4 regions of the Dactylosporangium sp. NPDC050688 genome follow, and region 2 is predicted to be linked to each of the others. Evidence: riboswitches for the same ligand, from Rfam matches in the RefSeq annotation. Region 2 holds a riboswitch; each other region holds the start of a gene.
What was found. Region 2 has a riboswitch for cobalamin ahead of AB0H83_RS19360 (CbtB domain-containing protein). Riboswitches for the same ligand answer to the same signal wherever they lie in the genome.
Positions count from the first base shown of each region.

Region 1: linked by a shared signal. The riboswitch ahead of bluB (5,6-dimethylbenzimidazole synthase) and the one ahead of AB0H83_RS19360 (CbtB domain-containing protein) in region 2 are both predicted to bind cobalamin.
Region 3: linked by a shared signal. The riboswitch ahead of cobN (cobaltochelatase subunit CobN) and the one ahead of AB0H83_RS19360 (CbtB domain-containing protein) in region 2 are both predicted to bind cobalamin.
Region 4: linked by a shared signal. The riboswitch ahead of AB0H83_RS30225 (VWA domain-containing protein) and the one ahead of AB0H83_RS19360 (CbtB domain-containing protein) in region 2 are both predicted to bind cobalamin.

Region 1 is NZ_JBFAIC010000026.1:93-4,282, forward strand. It holds partial or broken gene AB0H83_RS24200 (glycoside hydrolase family 2 protein) at 1-383, shown strand, start outside; gene AB0H83_RS24205 (DUF6596 domain-containing protein) at 373-1,536, opposite strand; gene AB0H83_RS24210 (YciI family protein) at 1,578-1,934, opposite strand; gene bluB (5,6-dimethylbenzimidazole synthase) at 2,047-2,667, opposite strand; cobalamin riboswitch at 2,706-2,912, opposite strand; gene AB0H83_RS24220 (Uma2 family endonuclease) at 3,141-3,659, shown strand; gene AB0H83_RS24225 (HAD family hydrolase) at 3,715-4,190, shown strand, end outside.
Region 2 is NZ_JBFAIC010000018.1:36,474-40,663, reverse strand. It holds gene AB0H83_RS19375 (DHA2 family efflux MFS transporter permease subunit) at 1-1,155, opposite strand, end outside; gene AB0H83_RS19370 (helix-turn-helix transcriptional regulator) at 1,224-1,790, shown strand; gene AB0H83_RS19365 (CbtA family protein) at 1,840-2,571, opposite strand; gene AB0H83_RS19360 (CbtB domain-containing protein) at 2,586-2,801, opposite strand; cobalamin riboswitch at 2,838-2,984, opposite strand; gene AB0H83_RS19355 (hypothetical protein) at 3,229-3,462, opposite strand; gene AB0H83_RS19350 (YbaB/EbfC family nucleoid-associated protein) at 3,580-4,190, shown strand, end outside.
Region 3 is NZ_JBFAIC010000109.1:17,110-21,299, reverse strand. It holds gene cobN (cobaltochelatase subunit CobN) at 1-3,336, opposite strand, end outside; cobalamin riboswitch at 3,375-3,561, opposite strand; gene AB0H83_RS48965 (precorrin-3B synthase) at 3,607-4,190, shown strand, end outside.
Region 4 is NZ_JBFAIC010000037.1:86,833-91,022, forward strand. It holds gene AB0H83_RS30210 (hypothetical protein) at 86-1,333, opposite strand; gene AB0H83_RS30215 (hypothetical protein) at 1,330-1,788, opposite strand; gene AB0H83_RS30220 (copper resistance protein CopC) at 1,875-2,615, shown strand; cobalamin riboswitch at 2,832-2,956, shown strand; gene AB0H83_RS30225 (VWA domain-containing protein) at 3,014-4,190, shown strand, end outside.

The DNA of each region.
Region 1 (4,190 bases), on a different contig from region 2:
GCGCCGCCGCCACCATGCCACTACCCGCCGACATCACCACACCCGACAACCCCCACCACGAACTCATCACCGCCCACAGCGCCCACCACTACTTCGCCGAAGACATCCACCTCACCTACCCACCCGCCCAACTCGACATCGTCGTCCACCCCACCACCGACGGCGCAACAGTGGAAATCACCGCCCACACCTTCGTCCGCGACCTGACCCTCTTCGCCGACCGGCTCGACCCCACCGCCGACACCGACCGGCAACTCATCACCCTCCTCCCCCGCGAATCAGTAACCCTCCACGTGACCGGCACCGCGCTCCCCGCCCCCGACGACCCCGCCTGGCGCACCGCCCCAGCACTGCGCACCGCGAACGACCTCATCACCCGCTGACCTCGGCGAGCCGGCCGGCCAGGAACGCCCGCTCGGCGTCGTTGCCGGTCAACGCCAGGGCCTCCTGGTACGCGGCCGCTGCCTCCGAGCGGCGGCCGAGGCGGCGCAGGAAGTCGGCGCGGGCGGCGCTGAGGTACGCGTACGCGGCCAGGGCCGGCTCGTCCAGCAGCGGCTCGAGCGCGGCCAGCCCCGCGGCCGGTCCGTCGCGCAGGCCCACGGCGACGGCCCGGTTCAGCGCCACGACCGGCGACGGCCACAGGTCCAGCAGCACGTTGTACAGGGCGACGATCTGCGGCCAGTCGGTCGCCTCCCACGACGGGGACTCCGCGTGCACGGCGGCGATCGCGGCCTCCACGGCGTAGCGGGTGGGCCCGCCCCGGCGCAGCGCGAACGCCAGCAGGTCGGCGCCCTCCCGGATCTGCCGGGTGTCCCACCGGGACCGGTCCTGCTCCGACAGCAGCAGCGGGCGGCCGTCCGGGGCGCTGCGGGTGTCGCGGCGGGCATCGATGAGCAGCATCAGCGCCAGCAGCGCGGCGACCTCGGCGTCGCGCGGCAGCAGCAGCCGCAGCATGCGGCCCAGGCCGACGGCGCCGTCGACCAGGTCCTGGCGCACCAGCCGCTCCCCCACCGGCGCGGCGTGGCCCGTGGTGAAGACCAGGTGCACCACGTCGAGCACGGCGCCGAGCCGTTCGGGAAGCTCGTCCGGCGACGGCACCCGGTACGGGATGCGGGCCGCACTGATCTTGCGTTTCGCGCGGGTGACCCGGGCCGCCATCGTCGGCTCCGGCACCAGGAACGCCCGGGCCACCTCGGCGGTCGACAGCCCGCACACGAGCCGCAGGGTGAGCGCGACCTGCGCCTCCCGCGACAGCGCCGGGTGGCAGCAGGTGAAGACGAGGCGGAGCCGGTCGTCGTCCTCCCCCGGCCCGGGCGTGGCCTCGCCGGTCACCAGCAGCGGCAGCGCCCGCCGCAGCGCGGTCTCGCGGCGCAGCACGTCCAGGGCGCGGTTGCGGGCGACGGTGGTGAGCCACGCGCCGGGGCGGGCCGGGACACCGTCGACGGGCCAGGAGCGCAGCGCCTGCGCGTACGCGTCCTGGACGCACTCCTCGGCGAGGTCCAGGTCCCGGGTGAGGCGCACCGTCGCGGCGAGCACCCGGGCCCACTCGCGCCGGTGCGCCTCGGCGACCGCCTCGCTCACCCGTGGTCCACGATCGGGCGGATCTCGACGCCACCGTGCCCGGAGGCCAGCTCCGGCAGCAGCGCGGCCAGGGAGATCGCCGCGTCGAGGTCGGCGGCCTCGACGACGTAGAACCCGCCGAGGGCCTCCTTCGACTCCAGGAACGGCCCGTCAGTCGTGACGAGCCGCCCGCCGCCGGAGCCACGCAGGGTCGTCGCGGTCGCCGAGCCCTCCAGCTCCTGCCCGTGCAGGACGCCGGTCCCGGCCGCGGCGTGGAACGCCCGGTGGCCCTCCTCCTTCGCCCGCCGCTCCTGCTCGGTCTCGGCGTCCCAGCGCTGCTCGTCGCCGTAGATGAGGATCAGGTACTTCGCCATTGTCCGTCCCATTCGTCCATCGGGCCCGTTGTCGTGCCCGTCCAGCTGTACGACGAACCGCAGTGCGGCAGAATCGACAAGCGCCGCCGGGTGAGCTGGAGCCAACCGACAGCTACCAGCGGTCGTGGTGCAGCGCCGCGGCGAGCGGGGTGCGGTGCCGCCAGCCGTGCCGCTCCAGGTCCGGCACCGTCTCCAGGTGCGTCACCGGCCCGAGGCACAGCCACGCGACCGGGCGGATCGTCTCGGGGATGCCCAGCAGCTCACGCACGAACGGCTCGCGGTAGAACGACACCCACCCCACGCCCAGGTCCTCGGCGGTCGCGGCGAGCCACAGATTCTGGATGGCGAGGCACACCGAGTAGAGGCCGGCGTCGGCGATCGCGTGCCGCCCCAGCACTCCCGGTCCGCCGCGGCCGGCGTCGTACGTGACGACCACCGACATCGTCGACTCCAGCACCCCATCGATCTTGATCCGGGCGAACGTCCCGGCGGCCTCGCCGTCAAGGGTCGCGGCGAACGTCGCCCGCTCCTGCCGGACGTGCTCGTGAAACGCGCGGCGCAGCCCGGGGTCGCGCACGAGGACGAAGTCCCACGGCTGGGTCAGCCCCACGCTCGGGGCCGCGTGCGCGGCGCTCAGCACGCGGTCGAGGACCTCGCCGGGGATCGGCGCCCCGGTGAACTGGCCGCGCACGTCGCGGCGGCGGCGCACGACGTCGTACAGGTCGGTGCTCATGAGGGCAGGCTCCCGCTGCTCGGCCCGCCCCGTCGCGGGGCGGGCGGTGACCGCGAGGCCGGTCTTCGGACTCTCGGATCAACGCCTGCACCGTCCGCCTTCCCAGCCCGCAGGCCAGTGACCGCACGCCGCGCGGGCGCGCATGGACGGCAGCTCCCCGATCACCGCGGCGGGCCCGTGCCGGATTCACACCGGCTTCCCGATTCTCCCCGGTCGCCCGGGGCACCTCGCATCAGTTCATGCCGCCGCAAGCCTAAACGCCTGGCCTAGACGCACAGCCGGTAATGCGTGGTGAGCCGCCCCTCCTCCAGCAGGTGGAACGCGAGCGCCGGCGGCGGCTCCGGACGGGCCTCGGCAGTGATATGGGCTTATGCTCATATCTGTCATTGTGGCACGGATCGCGGCAGGGTCGTCGGTATGCTTCGGGCGTGGACAGGAGGAGCGACATGAGCGCAGCGGCTGTTGGCGCTCGGATGCCGACCACGATCACCCTCGACGACGTCGCGGCCATGGCGGATGCGGATGAGCATCACCGCTACGAGCTGAGTCGAGAAGGGGTGCTGTCCATCATGCCGCCGGCCCACCCGGAGCATGCGGTGACCGTCGCCAAGATGGTGCACTGGTTCCACGCCAATGGGTTTGGACCCGAGCAGATCATGGTCGACTGCGGCATCCACGTCGGCGGCGGGCGGCAGCCGGACGTGACGGTCTGGGCGAAGGACAAGCCACCACGCGCGGCACGCTCCAGCTACGCGGGCATCGACGGACTACTTCTCGCGGTCGAGGTGGTGTCGCCCGACAGCGAGCACATCGACCGCGTCATCAAGCGCGACGAGTATGCGACGGCCGGCGTCCCCCGCTACTGGATCGTCGGTCGCGACGCGGCCACCACCTTGCAGGCGCTGGTCCTGCGCGACGGCGAGTTCGTGACGGAGCACGAGCCGCGGCCCCTGGCCTGGCTGCTGAACGGGCCCGTGCCCGACCTCAGCTGAGGGCAACAGCACCGGTGGAAATAGGTCAGGTTCGTCACCGGTACCATCCCCGCACGTGACGGTGCAGGGAGTACTGCTCGACCTCGACGGCACGCTGCTGGACCACGAGGGCGCGGTGACCGCGGCGCTGCTGCGGTGGCTGCCCACGATCGGGGTCGGACCGGACGCGCGGACCCTGGCCCTGTGGCGCACCGTGCAGGAGCGGCACCTGGCCGGTTGGCGGGCCGGGCGCATCACGTTCCAGCAGCAGCGCCGCCGCCGCGTCAGGGACTTCCTGGTCGCGGTCGGCCGGCCCGCCGAGGACGACGAGGCGCGCCTGGACACCCTCTTCAACGGGTTTCTGCGGGGGTACGAGCAGGCCTGGGCGCCCTATCCTGACGCCGCACCGGCCCTGGCGGCGCTGCACCGGGCCGGACTGCGCACGGCGGTGCTCACCAACGGCATCGTGGCGCAGCAGACCGACAAGCTGGCCCGCATCGGGCTGCTGGACCGGGCCGGGCCGGTCTACACCGCCGAGGCGCTGGGGCTGTT
Region 2 (4,190 bases):
CAGGCCGGCGACGGCGGTGTTGGTGATCGGCGCGTTGGCGAAGCCGACCCCGACGCCGAGCAGCAGGTATGCCACCGGCAGCGCCGTCCGGTCGTGCAGCGGGGTCAGGCACAGCCCGCCGGCCACCGTCGACGCGCCGGCGACCAGCAGCGGCAGGCGCGGGCCGGACCGGCCCACGAGGCGGCCGGACAGCGGCGCGCACACCGTCGCGGCGAGCGCCATCGGCAGCGTGACCAGGCCCGCCGCGGCGGGCGACAGGCCCCGGGCGTGCTGCAGGTACAGGGTGCTCAGCAGCAGCGTCACGTTCAGCGCGACGAACACGACGACCGCGCCGAGCACCGCGGCGGTGAACGGGGCGCGCCGGAACAGCCGCACGTCGATGAGCGGCTCCCGGCGGCGCAGCGACACCCGTACGAACGCCGCGAGGGTGGCGGTGACCAGGACGGCACCGGCGAGCACGGCCGGCGACGTCCAGCCGGCGTGCGGGCCCTCGATGAGCAGGGCCACGGCCCCGCCGACGAGCCCGATCAGCAGCAGCTGCCCCGGCACGTCGATGCCCCGCGGCCGCGGAGCCCGCGACTCGGGCACGTAGCGCGCGGTGAGCAGCAGGACCACCGCGATCAGCGGTACCCCGGCCCAGAAGACGGACCGCCAGCCGAGCGAGGACACGAGCAGCCCGCCGGTGACCGGGCCGAGCGCCATGCTCGCGCCGAAGATGGCGGCCCAGACGCCGATCGCCCGGGCGCGTTCCTTCGGGTCGGTGATGACGTTGACCACGATCGCGAGCGCGACCGGGCTCAGCATCGACCCTCCCACGCCCTGCACGATCCGCGCGGCGACCAGCGCCTCGACGGACGGCGCGGCGGCGCACGCCACCGACGCGGCGGCGAACACGACGAGCCCCAGCTGGAAGACCCGCCGCCGGCCGAACCGGTCGGCCAGCGCGCCGGAGGAGATCAGCAGGCCGGCCAGCGCGAGGGTGTACGCGTCGACCGTCCACTCCAGGCCGCGGGTGCCGACGCCGAGGCCCGCGCCGATCGACGGCAGCGCCACGTTGACGATCGTCGTGTCCAGCCCGACCACGAACAGGCTCATCGAGCAGATGGCGAGGACCAGTCGGCGGCGGGCGGGAGAGGGTGGTTGCGGGGTTGTCATGGCGTCGATCGTCGCCGCGGTGGCGCCCGCGGCCGCGGCGGCTTTGCGGAAACTGCAAAAATACCGGGGTGGACGTGGCGCGGCTCATCAACGACATCGGTCCGCGGCTGCGGGCGCTGCGCCACCGGCGCGGGCTGACCCTCGAGGCGCTGTCGGCGCAGACCGGCGTCTCCGTCAGCGCGCTGTCCCGCCTGGAGGCGGGCAAGCGCCGCCCGACGCTGGACCTGCTGCTGCCGCTCGCCCGCGCCCATCAGGTGTCCCTCGACCAGCTCGTGGACGCGCCGGCGACGGGGGATCCCCGCGTACACCTGAAGCCGCGGCGCAACCGCAAGGGCAGCGTGGTCGTGTCACTGACCCGGTACCCGGGGCCGGTGCAGGTGTTCAAGCAGGTGCTCGGGCCGAGCGAGCCGAGGCTGGTCACCCATGCGGGGTACGAGTGGCTGTACGTCCTCGCCGGTGACCTGCGGCTCATCCTCGGCGAGCGGGAGCTGGTGCTGCGCCCGGGCGAGGTCGCGGAGTTCGAGACGAACACGCCGCACTGGTTCGGGCCGGCCGGGGAGCAGGCGGTGGAGATCCTGCACCTGTTCGGCCCGCAAGGGGAGAAACCCCGGGTCCGCGCCCGGCCACGGCCGTGAACAGACGTGCGGTGCCCGGCGAGACCGGGCACCGCACGACGAGCGATGTTCAGGCGGCGACGGGCTGTGCCCGCACCACCGCGGCCGCGCGCTCGCTGCGTTCGGTGAGGTATCCGAACAGCAGCCCGAGCGTGGCCCAGGTGACCGCCTGCGTGCCCAGCGACGCGAGCCGGAACCGCCACAGCAGGACCGGGGCGAAGCCGTCGGGCACCTCGTTGACCGCCGGCAGCAGCGCGATCGCGGCACCGACGACCACGACGGCGCCGAGGACCCCGGCGATCGTCGCGTTCCAGGTGCCGAGGCGCGGCTGCAGCGACCGGCTGACGACGATCGCGCCGATGACCGCGGCGACCCCGATGACCAGCATCAGGAAGTACAGCCCGGTGCGCTGCTGCAGCGTGTCGGCGTTGCCGGTGGCCGGCGGGTTGGCCGGGTACTTCAGGAACGGCACCAAAGCCACCCCGACAAACCCGGCGAGGGCGACGATCCCGGCCGTGGCGCGGGCGCTGATCCGCCCGATCCGCCCGAGCGTGACCGCGACCGCGATGGCGAACAGGCCGCCGAGGGCGACCCCGTACACGATCGAGGCGGTGGCCAGGCCGAGCGTGCTCTGCACGGTCCGGCTGAACGGCCCGTGCTCGTGGCCGGCGGCCTGGGCCTCCTCGAACGCGATCGCGTCGTTGATCGGGCCCTCACCGAACAGGTAGGCGAACAGGAACGCGGCCACGCCGGCGGCAGCGCCGACGATCATCCCGCGGACCAGCAGGGTACGGGCGCTCATGGTGGCTCCCCGGCTCAGTGGCAGGGGAAGCCGAGCAGGTGCCGACCGTCGTGGACGAACTCGTGCACGGCCTCGCCGGACACGAGCGAGGTGATGCCCTGCTCGGCGCCGACGAAGTAGAGCAGCACGACGGCGAGCACGACGCCGAAGGTCGCCCACGGCAGGATCTGCCGCAGCGGGATCGGGGCCGGAGCCGTGACCGGGGTGGGAAGAGCCGAGATCGTGGCCATGCTGATGCAGCCTCCTGCGGGATTTCGCGTCCCATCGAGCGTTGTCGTGGCGGTGGCCGGGTCTGACTCCCACACCTCGTGGTTACAGCGGCGCGACCGTGCCGGGCTTGCACCGGCTTCCGTTCACCGTCACGTTGATGTTTCGGACGGTACGGACGGCGTACCAGCGTGTCAATCGACGCGCGGCGCCGCCACCCTTCCGATGCCCCCGCGCCGCAGGTCACGGCGCAGGCGGCCCGCGGGTGTGCCATCCGAAAGGTGATCAGCTTCTCGGTGCGGATCAGCCTGTCACCGGCAGCGCGGCCAGGTCCGTGCCGACCCGGTGCAGGCCGTCGAGGCGCCGCTGGAGGGTCTTGCCGCTCGGGCTGAGGAACTCGTCGTACTTCGCCCACACCGCGCCGGAGGTCGTCGCGGCCGCCGACCGGCACTACCCGTGGGCGTTCAAGGCGACCGGCGCGGCGCCGCCGAAGACGAGGCATGTGTCGCGCGGCCGCATCGTCTTGCCGTCGCAGGTCGGGCGGTACTCCGCGATCCGCCGCGACGACTCCTGCGCCCGCTGCGCCGCGGTCGTCGAGCCGCTGGCCAGCATCTGCCATCCGATCAGCAGGAGCACCCCCGCCAGGACGAACCGGACGACCAACCCCGTATGCCGTGATTTCACGGTGAGATGTATAGCAGCCGATGGCCGGGCGTAGGGGGCGCGGCAGCGGCGCGGGCGGCCCGGCCAGTAGGCTGGCCGGGCTTCGGTTCTACGACTGGACACGCACGGGGGGCGTCGATGTATCCGGATCAGGAGGCGGTGCAGCGGATCACCGCCGAGTTCGAGCAGCGGCAGCGGACGATCGAGACCGCGACCGCCGACGCCCGCGCCGGGCGCACCGTACACGAGGCCGAGGGCGGGGCCATCCGGGTCACCGTCGACGGCCGGTTCCGGGTCGCGGAGCTGTACCTCAGCGCGTACGCGGTGCGCGACCCCGACCTGGGTGCGCTCATCGTCACGGCGGTCCGCGACGCGATCGAGACCGCCGAGGGCGAGTTCCGCCGCACACTGCTCGGCGAGCTCGACCCGGCCACGTCGGGCCTGCTGCAGTCGCTGGAGGACCTGGGCCGCATGCTGCAGGACGGCGGCGGCGCCGGCCTGTTCCCCCGCGCGCCGGTCGGCGGGGCGGCCACCGCGGCCGGCGCCCGACTGGAGAAGGTGCTCAACGAGCTGCCCGACCGCATGGCGCAGGCGCAGGACCGCGCCGGCGAGTTCGCCACCCGCCACTTCACCGGCGAGGCCGCCGACCAGTCCGTCGCCGCCACGGTCGACGGCGCCGGCCGCCTCACCGAGGTCCTCGTCTCCGCGGCCGCGACCCGCCGGCTGGACAACTTCACCCTCGGCGAGCG
Region 3 (4,190 bases), on a different contig from region 2:
GACCACGCCGGCGGTGGCGTCGAAGCCGAAGAGGTAGTCGACGGTGGCGGCGAGCTCGAAGGCGCCCTTGTAGCCGTGCCGGCGCATGGCGGCCAGCCAGCGGGGGTTGACGACGCGGGCGCGGAAGACGCGGGCGGTCTCCTCGCTGAGGGTGCGGGTGCGCACTGCGTCGGGGTTGGTGCTGTCGCCGACGTAGGCGGCAGGGGCGCGGCCGGTCAGGGCGCGGACGGTGGCGATCATGCCGCCGTGGTACTGGAAGTAGTCGTCGGAGTCGGCGATGTCGTGCTCGCGGGTGTCGGTGTTCTTGACCGCGACGCTGATGCGCCGGTAGGCGCCCTCCATGTCGCCGCGGGCGGGCAGGCCGTCCAGGTCCCGGCCGTACGCGTAGCCGCCCCAGACGGCGTACACCTCGGCGAGGTCGGCGTCGCCGCGCCAGTTACGGCTGTCGATGAGGGGGAGGATGCCGGCGCCGTACGCGCCCGGCTTGGAGCCGAAGACGCGCAGCGTGGCCCGGCGGCGGTCGCCGTGGGTGTCGAGGTCGGCGGCGACGTGGGCGCGCACGTAGTTGTCCGACGGCGACTCGGGCAGGTCCGCGACGAGCTGGACGGCGTCGTCGAGCAGTGCGACCACGTGCGGGAACGCGTCGCGGAAGAAGCCGCTGATCCGCATGGTGACGTCGATGCGCGGGCGGCCGAGCTCGGCCAGGTCGACGGGGGAGAGGCTGACCACCCGCCGCGACGCGTCGTCCCAGTTGGGGCGCACCCCGAGCAGCGCGAGGGCCTCCGCGATGTCGTCGCCGGCGGTACGCATGGCGCTCGTGCCCCACATCGACAGCCCGACGGAGGACGGCCAGGAGCCGTGCTCGGCGCGGTACCGGGCGAGCAGCGAGTCGGCCATCGCCTGGCCGGTCTCCCACGCCAGGCGGCTCGGGATGGCCTTCGGGTCGACGGAGTAGAAGTTGCGGCCGGTCGGCAGGACGTTGATGAGGCCGCGCAGCGGCGAGCCGCTCGGCCCGGCCGGGACATACCCGCCGTCGAGGGCGTGCAGCACCATGGTGAGCTCGTCGGTGGTGCGCGCCAGCCGGGGCACGATCTCCCGGGCGGCGAACTCCAGCACCCGTACCACATCCGGATTTTCGGAAATATCCGAGATGTTGGAGGTGGGCCAGTCGCGTGACTCCATCTCCGCCACGAGCGCCCTGGCCTGCGCCTCGGCCTCGTCGACGGTCACCCGGCCGGCGTCGCCCTCGGCCAGGCCGAGCGCCTCGCGCAGGCCGGGCAGCGCGGCGACCTGGCCGCCCCACATCTGCCGGGCCCGCAGCATCGCCAGCACCAGGTCGACCCGGGCCTCGCCGGCGGGCGCCACGCCCAGCACGTGCAGCCCGTCGCGGATCTGCACGTCCTTGACCTCGCACAGCCAGCCGTCGACGTGCAGCAGGAAGTCGTCGAACCCGTCGTCGCCCGGCCGGTCGGCCAGGCCCAGGTCGTGGTCGAGGCGGGCGGCCTGGATCAGCGTCCAGATCTGCGCCCGAATGGCGGGCAGCTTCGCGGGGTCGAGGGCGGCGATCGTCGCGTGCTCGTCGAGCAGCTGCTCGAGGCGGGCGATGTCACCGTACGACTCGGCCCGCGCCATCGGCGGGATCAGGTGGTCGACCAGGGTGGCGTGCGCCCGGCGCTTGGCCTGGGTGCCCTCGCCCGGGTCGTTGACCAGGAACGGGTAGATCAGCGGCAGGTTGGCCAGGGCCGCGTCGGCGCCGCACGAGGCGGACAGCCCGACGGTCTTGCCGGGCAGCCACTCGAGGTTGCCGTGCTTGCCGACGTGCACGACCGCGTGCGCGCCGAACTCGTCGGCCAGCCACCGGTACGCGGCCAGGTAGTGGTGACTGGGCGGCAGGTCGGGGTCGTGGTAGATGGCGACCGGGTTCTCGCCGAAGCCGCGCGGCGGCTGCACCATCACCACCACGTTGCCCTCGCGCAGCGCGGCGAGCACGATCTCGCCGTCGGGGTCGTGCGAGGTGTCGACGAACAGCGAGCCGGGCGCCGGCCCCCAGTGCCGCTCCATCGCCTCGCGCAGGTCCGCCGGCAGCGTCTGGAACCAGGCCCGGTACTTGGCGGCGGAGATCCTGATCGGGTTGCCCCGCAGCTGGTCCTCGGTGAGCCAGTTGACGTCCTGCCCGCCGGCGGCGATGAGCGTGTGCATCAGCGCGTCGCCGTCCTTCGGGAAGCCGCCGGCGCCCACGTAACCCTGCTCGCGCATGGCCGCCAGCAGCCGGACCACGCTCGCGGGCGTGTCGAGCCCCACCGCGTTGCCGATCCGCGCGTGTTTCGTCGGGTACGCGCTGAGCATCAGCACGACCTTGCGCTGCGAGGCGGGCAGGTGCCGCAGCCGGGCGTGCCCGACGGCGATCCCGGCGACCCGGCCGGCCCGCTCCCGGTCGGCGACGTAGACGGTGAGCCCGTCGGCGTCGACCTCCTTGAACGAGAACGGCACCGTGATGATCCGGCCGTCGAACTCGGGGATCGCGACCTGCGTGGCCGTGTCGAGCGGCGACAGGCCGTCGTCGTTGGCGTCCCAGGTGTCGCGGGCGCTGGTCAGGCAGAGCCCTTGCAGGATCGGCACGTCCAGCGCGGCCAGGGCGCCCACGTCCCACGCCTCGTCCTCGCCGCCGGCCTGCGCGTCGGCGGGCCGGGTGCCGCCCGCGGCCAGGACGGTGACGACGAGCGCGTCGGCCTGCCGCAGCGTCTCCAGCAGCTGCGGCGGGGCGGTGCGCAGCGACGAGGCGAACACGGGCAGCGCCCGGCCGCCGGCGTCCTCGATCGCGTCGCAGAGCGTCTCCACGAACGCGGTGTTGCCGGCCAGATGGTGCGCCCGGTAGTAGATGACGCCGACGGTCGGGCCGTCGGCGGTCGTCGCCCGCTCCAGCAGTCCCCACGCCGGGGTCCGCGCCGGCGGGGCGAACCCGTGCCCGGTCAGCAGGACCGTGTCGGACAGGAACTTGTGCAGCTCGGCGAGGTTGGCCGGGCCGCCCTCGGCGAAATACGCGTGGGCCTCCGCGGCGACCCCGGCGGGCACCGTCGAGTGGCGCATCAGCTCGGCGTCGGGCAGCTGCTCGCCGCCGAGCAGGACCACGGGCAGCGGCAGCCGCAGCAGCGCGTCGAAGCCCTCCTGCCAGTCCCGGTAGCCGCCCAGGAACCGCACCACGACCAGGTCGGCGCCCTCGGCCAGGGCCGGCAGGTCCGCCACGGCGGTGCGCGACGGGTTGGCCAGCCGGAACGCCGCGCCGCTGGCACGGGCGCTGAGCAGGTCGGTGTCGGACGTCGACAGCAGCAGGATCACGCCTGGGTCCTCCCTCGGGGTCCGCGCCCCAAGTCGGTCGGGAAAGGTCGGGCGGCGGAAAGTCTCCTGGCTCCCGGATCGGCGCTCGTCTCCTGCCTTCCCGGGCTCGCGCCCAGTGGCCTCAGTCGGAGACTCACTCCCCGGTCACAGTGGCGGGACCGCGCCGGACTCGCACCGGCTTCCTCCACTCGTCGCCCGTACAGCACCGCCAACTCTCCTGGACACCGCTGACTTGAGTCAAGCGACGAGCTGCGCAGTAGTATCCGGCCCGTGCAGGCTGCCAGCGGACGCGACGCTCCGGACCGGTGCCCGGGCGCCGTGCAGGTCCATGCCGCGGCCGACGGCGGACTGGCGCGGGTCCGGCTGCCCGGCGGCCGGCTCGGCCGGGATGCCCTCGCCGTCCTGCGCGCCGCCGCCCTCGATCTCGGCGACCCCGACCTGGAGCTCACCTCCCGGGGCAACGTGCAGGTCAGGGCGCTGCGGCCGGGCGCGGAACTCGACCTGGCGGCCCGGCTGACCGGGGCGGGGCTGCTGCCGTCGGCGACGCACGAGCGGGTCCGCAACATCGTCGCCAGCCCGCTGACCGGCCGCGACGGCCGTGGCGTGCTGGACGTGCGGCCGGTGGTGGCCGCGTTCGACGCCGGGCTGTGCGCCGACGCGTCCCTCGCCGCGCTGCCGGGCCGGTTCCTGGTGACGCTCGACGACGGGCGCGGCGACGTGACCCCGCTCGGTGGCGACGTCGGCCTGCACGGCGACCGCCTCGTCCTGGCCGGCACCCCCACCACGGCCCGCGCCGCCAGTACGCCGGCCGGCCTGCTGCTGCGGGCGACCAGGGCGTTCCTGGCCGAGCGGGC
Region 4 (4,190 bases), on a different contig from region 2:
ATACATATATCGCTGGACTGGTAGAGCGGCGCTCCTCCCTCGCGCCGCTCTACCAAGCATTTCCGGGCCGGTGACCCCGGGTGGCTCAGCCGGTGAAGAGCAGCAGCAGGCCGGCGACCGTGTAGGTGACCATCAGCCCCAGCAGCGGCACCTGGCCGGTCATGGCCTGGGCGCGGGGGAAGAGTTTCAGGGCCCGGTCGTGGGCGAGGACCGTGCCGACCAGGTGCCCGAGGATGATGGCGGTGACCTGGACGTTGGCGACGCCCGTCGGGGTGATGACGCCGCTGTACGGGTCGAAGTCCGGCTCGCCCAGCAGCAGCGCGACCGTGCGCTGGCCCTCCAGGACGAACAGCGAGTAGTAGTGCGCCACGACGTAGCCGACGACGATCGGCACGATCGAGTGGGCCAGCTCGCCGGGGGTGCGCTCCGCTGACGTGTGGCCGCGCCGGCCCGCGGTGCGGGTGGCCACGGTGTACGCCAGAGCCACCGCGCCCACGACGCCGAGCAGGCCGAGGGTGCCGGTGACGGGGGCGGGCAGGCCGTTCTCCTGGGTGAAACGCAGCCAGAACAGGGCGCCGGACATCGCGTCGTAGAAGGTCGCGCCGAGCAGCACGACGACGACCGCGACGAGGCCGGGTGCGGGGCGCAGGCCGGCCATGCCGTCGAGCGGGTTGCGCAGCACGAGGGTGCCGTCGGGGCGGCGGCCGATGATCGCCAGCCGGCCGGCGAGGTCGCTGAGCACCTCGAACGCGTCGCCGCGGGTGAACCAGCCGGGGCCGTAGACGAAGGCGCCGGCGAGCATCGCCACGGCGTACACGGCGAGCCAGGTGCCGAGGACCGGCAGGGTCGCCCGGTCAGGGGCGACCAGCTCCAGCCAGGCGAACGCGAACAGTCCGGCCGCGGCGGGCCAGTAGCCGACGGACTCGGGCAACGGCCGGCGGGCGGTGAAGCCCAGCGACAGGGTCCGCAGCGGGTTCAGCGCCCGCCAGACAGGGCCGAGCAGCAGCGACAGCGGGACCAGTCCGACCCAGAACAGCACGTACACGATGCCGGCCGCGGGGTTGTCGGCGGTGTCGGGCAGCGTGAACGTCCACGCCAGGACGCCGAGCAGCGCGATGCCGATCAGGCGCGGGACCAGCGGCGGCACGGTCGGGAGCCGGAGCGGGCGGCCGGCGGCCGGGTCGAGCCGCGGCGAACGCCACGCGACGCCGAGGACCAGGAACGACACGACCAGCGCGGCGGCGGCACCGGCGAGGAGCTGGCCGAGGGTCAGCGGGAGGTCCTGACGGCCGCCGACGCCGTGCGCCAGGACCGGCTGGAGAGCGGCGTTCAACGGACCACGAGCTGGAACAGCACGAGGTGCGACGCGTGCGTCTCGACCTCGAACAGCCCGGTCCGGTCGGCCCGCAGGTCGAGCGAGGCGGGCGCCCCGGCCGGCAGGGGCAGCGTCCTGTCGTAGCCGTGGACGTGCAGCTCGTCGGCGACGTCGGAGGTGACGGTGATGCGCACCAGGCTGCCCTTGGCGACCTCGACCCGGCTGGTCGGCGGGGACACCTTGCGCTTGACGACGGTGACCACGACCTCCTTGTCGACGGCGGGCAACGACGAGGCGGCGGGCGGCGACGAGGCGGCGGGCGGCGACGAGGCGGCGGACCGCACGGCGGCGGCCGTGGGAGAAGGCAGCGCGACGGAGGGTGACGGCACGGGGGCGGGGGAGGAGTCGCAGCCGGCCAGGAGCGCCAGGAGGCACACGGCGGCGGCGGTGGTGGTGGCGCGGGCGGCAGGCACGAAGGAGGCTCCCGGGGCGGCGGGGTTCGTCAGGATCGTGAATTTAGCGTCTTGTCGGCTATGGGGGAACCCGGCATCATGTGCCGATGCGATCGGGCAGCGTCATTGCGGTCAATGCCGTCAGGGTTGCGGTGCTGGCCGTCGTCGCGGCGCTCGGCCTCGTGGTGACCGCGGTGCCCGCCGCCGCGCACGGGCAGCTGGCCATGTCGGACCCCGTCCAGGACAGCACGGTCGACCAGCCGCGGGCCGACGTGGCGCTGTACTTCACCGAGCAGCCGGCGTCCTTCGCGTGGTTCACCGTGACCGCCCCGTCCGGGCAGCGGGTCGACGGCGGCTGGCGCGGCGGGGAGCCCAAGCGCCTCGACAAGCCGGTCCAGGAGTACTTCCTCGTCGACGGCAAGTTCGAGCCGAAGGTCTACAACACCGGCTTCCCGGCGCTGGTGGCCGTCTCGCACTGGCCGGAGCAGGGTTTGTACGTCGTGGCGTACCAGTCGGTCGCCTCCGACGGCGAGGCGGTGAAGGGGCAGCTGCGGTTCACGTACGGCGGGCCGGTGACGCCGGCGCCGGCGGGCTGGACCGCCCCGACGGCCGGGCCGTCCGAGGCGCTGACCCGGGCGCTGAGCAAGGAGAGCGCGCCAGCGGCCGCGGCACCCACCGCCGGCCCCCAGCAGGCCGCGCCGCCGCCCGCCCCGGCGACCCCGTTCGTGCTCACCGACTGGCTGATCCCGGCGCTGCTCATCGTGGGCGTCGGCGCGATGGTCTGGCTCGCCGCCCGCCGCGCTCCAGTGCCGCCGGAGAAGAAACGCCGCAAGGCCGCCCTCCGGTAAAGCCTTGGGTAAGGCCCTCCGAGCGGCTGCGTCTCCGCGCCCAGCCGGGCCGGTTTGGCCGCCTTCCCCGCCCGGCGCAGCACGGCACACAGGACGGCGTGCGCCGCGGTCCTCCACACGTCCCCTGTTCGGCCCCGCGCGCCGCCGGCCAAGGATTTGGGTCACGTTGACGTCACTGGGAGCCCTGGGACAGGATGAACCCCGAGCGGTCACAGGGAGGAACCCAGTGCGATTCTGGGACGGTCCCGCCACTGTGACCGGGGAGTCGTCCTCCAGCGCACGGGCCACGGCCACAGGTCGGAAGGTCGGGGGACGGCGGCGATCCGGGAGTCAGGAGACTCCGGCCGCTCGTGCTCCATGACCCAGCGGGCGCGGACCCGCTCGAGGAGGATGTGCCCGTGACGTCGCCGTATCCGTTCTCGGCCGTGGTCGGCCTGCCCGACCTGCGCCTCGCGCTGCTGCTCACCGCCGTGTCCCCGGCGATCGGCGGGGTGCTCGTCCGGGGTGAGAAGGGCACCGCCAAGTCGACCGTCGTGCGGGGCCTCGCCACGCTGCTGCCGGAGGTCGACGTCGTCGCCGGCTGCCGGTTCGCCTGCGACCCCGCCGCGCCGGACCGGTCCTGCCCCGACGGCCCGCATCCGGTGGACGCGCCCCTGAGCAGCGCCGTGCGCCGCCGGTCCGCCCTGGTCGAGCTGCCCGTCGGTGCCACCGAGGACCGGGTCGTCGGCACCCTCGACCTGCAGCGGGCCCTCGGCGACGGGGTCAAGGCCTACGAGCCCGGCCTGCTCGCCGCCGCCCACCGCGGCGTGCTCTACGTCGACGAGGTCAACCTCCTGCCCGACCATCTCGTCGACCTGCTCCTCGACGCCGCCGCGATGGGCCGCGCCCACGTCGAGCGCGACGGGGTCTCCGTCCAGCATGCCGCCAGGTTCCTGCTCGTCGGCACCATGAACCCGGAGGAGGGCGAGCCGCGCCCGCAGCTCGTCGACCGGTTCGGCCTGGTCGTCGGGGTGACGTCGCCGACCACCGCCGCGCCCCGGGCCGAGGTGGTGCGGCGGCGGCTGGCGTACGAGCACGACCCCGAAGCCTTCGCGGCCCGCTTCGTCGAGGAGGACGCCGCCCTCGCCGCCCGCATCGCCGCCGCCCGGCGGGCGCTGCCCGGGGTGTCGCTGCCGGACCGCCAGCTCGACCGCATCGCGCGGATCTGCCTGGCGTACCGGGTCGACGGGCTGCGCGCCGACATCGTGGTGGCCCGCACCGCGGTCGCGCTGGCGGCCTGGCACGGCCGGACCGTGGTGACGAAGGACGACCTGCGCGACGCGGCCCGGCTCGCTCTGCCGCACCGGCGCCGCCGCGACCCCCTGGACCCACCCGGCGCCGACCAGGAACGCCTCGAGGAGATCCTGGAGCAGGAGCTCGGCGGCCCCGACGACGACCACGACGACGGCGGCGGCGAGCGCCCCGACGGCGACCCCGACACCGGCGGCCCGTCCTCGGCCGGCGACCCGCCGGACGGCGACGGCACCGAGGGCAGCGGCGGCAGCGGCGCGGACGGCAGCGCGGACGGCAGCGGCG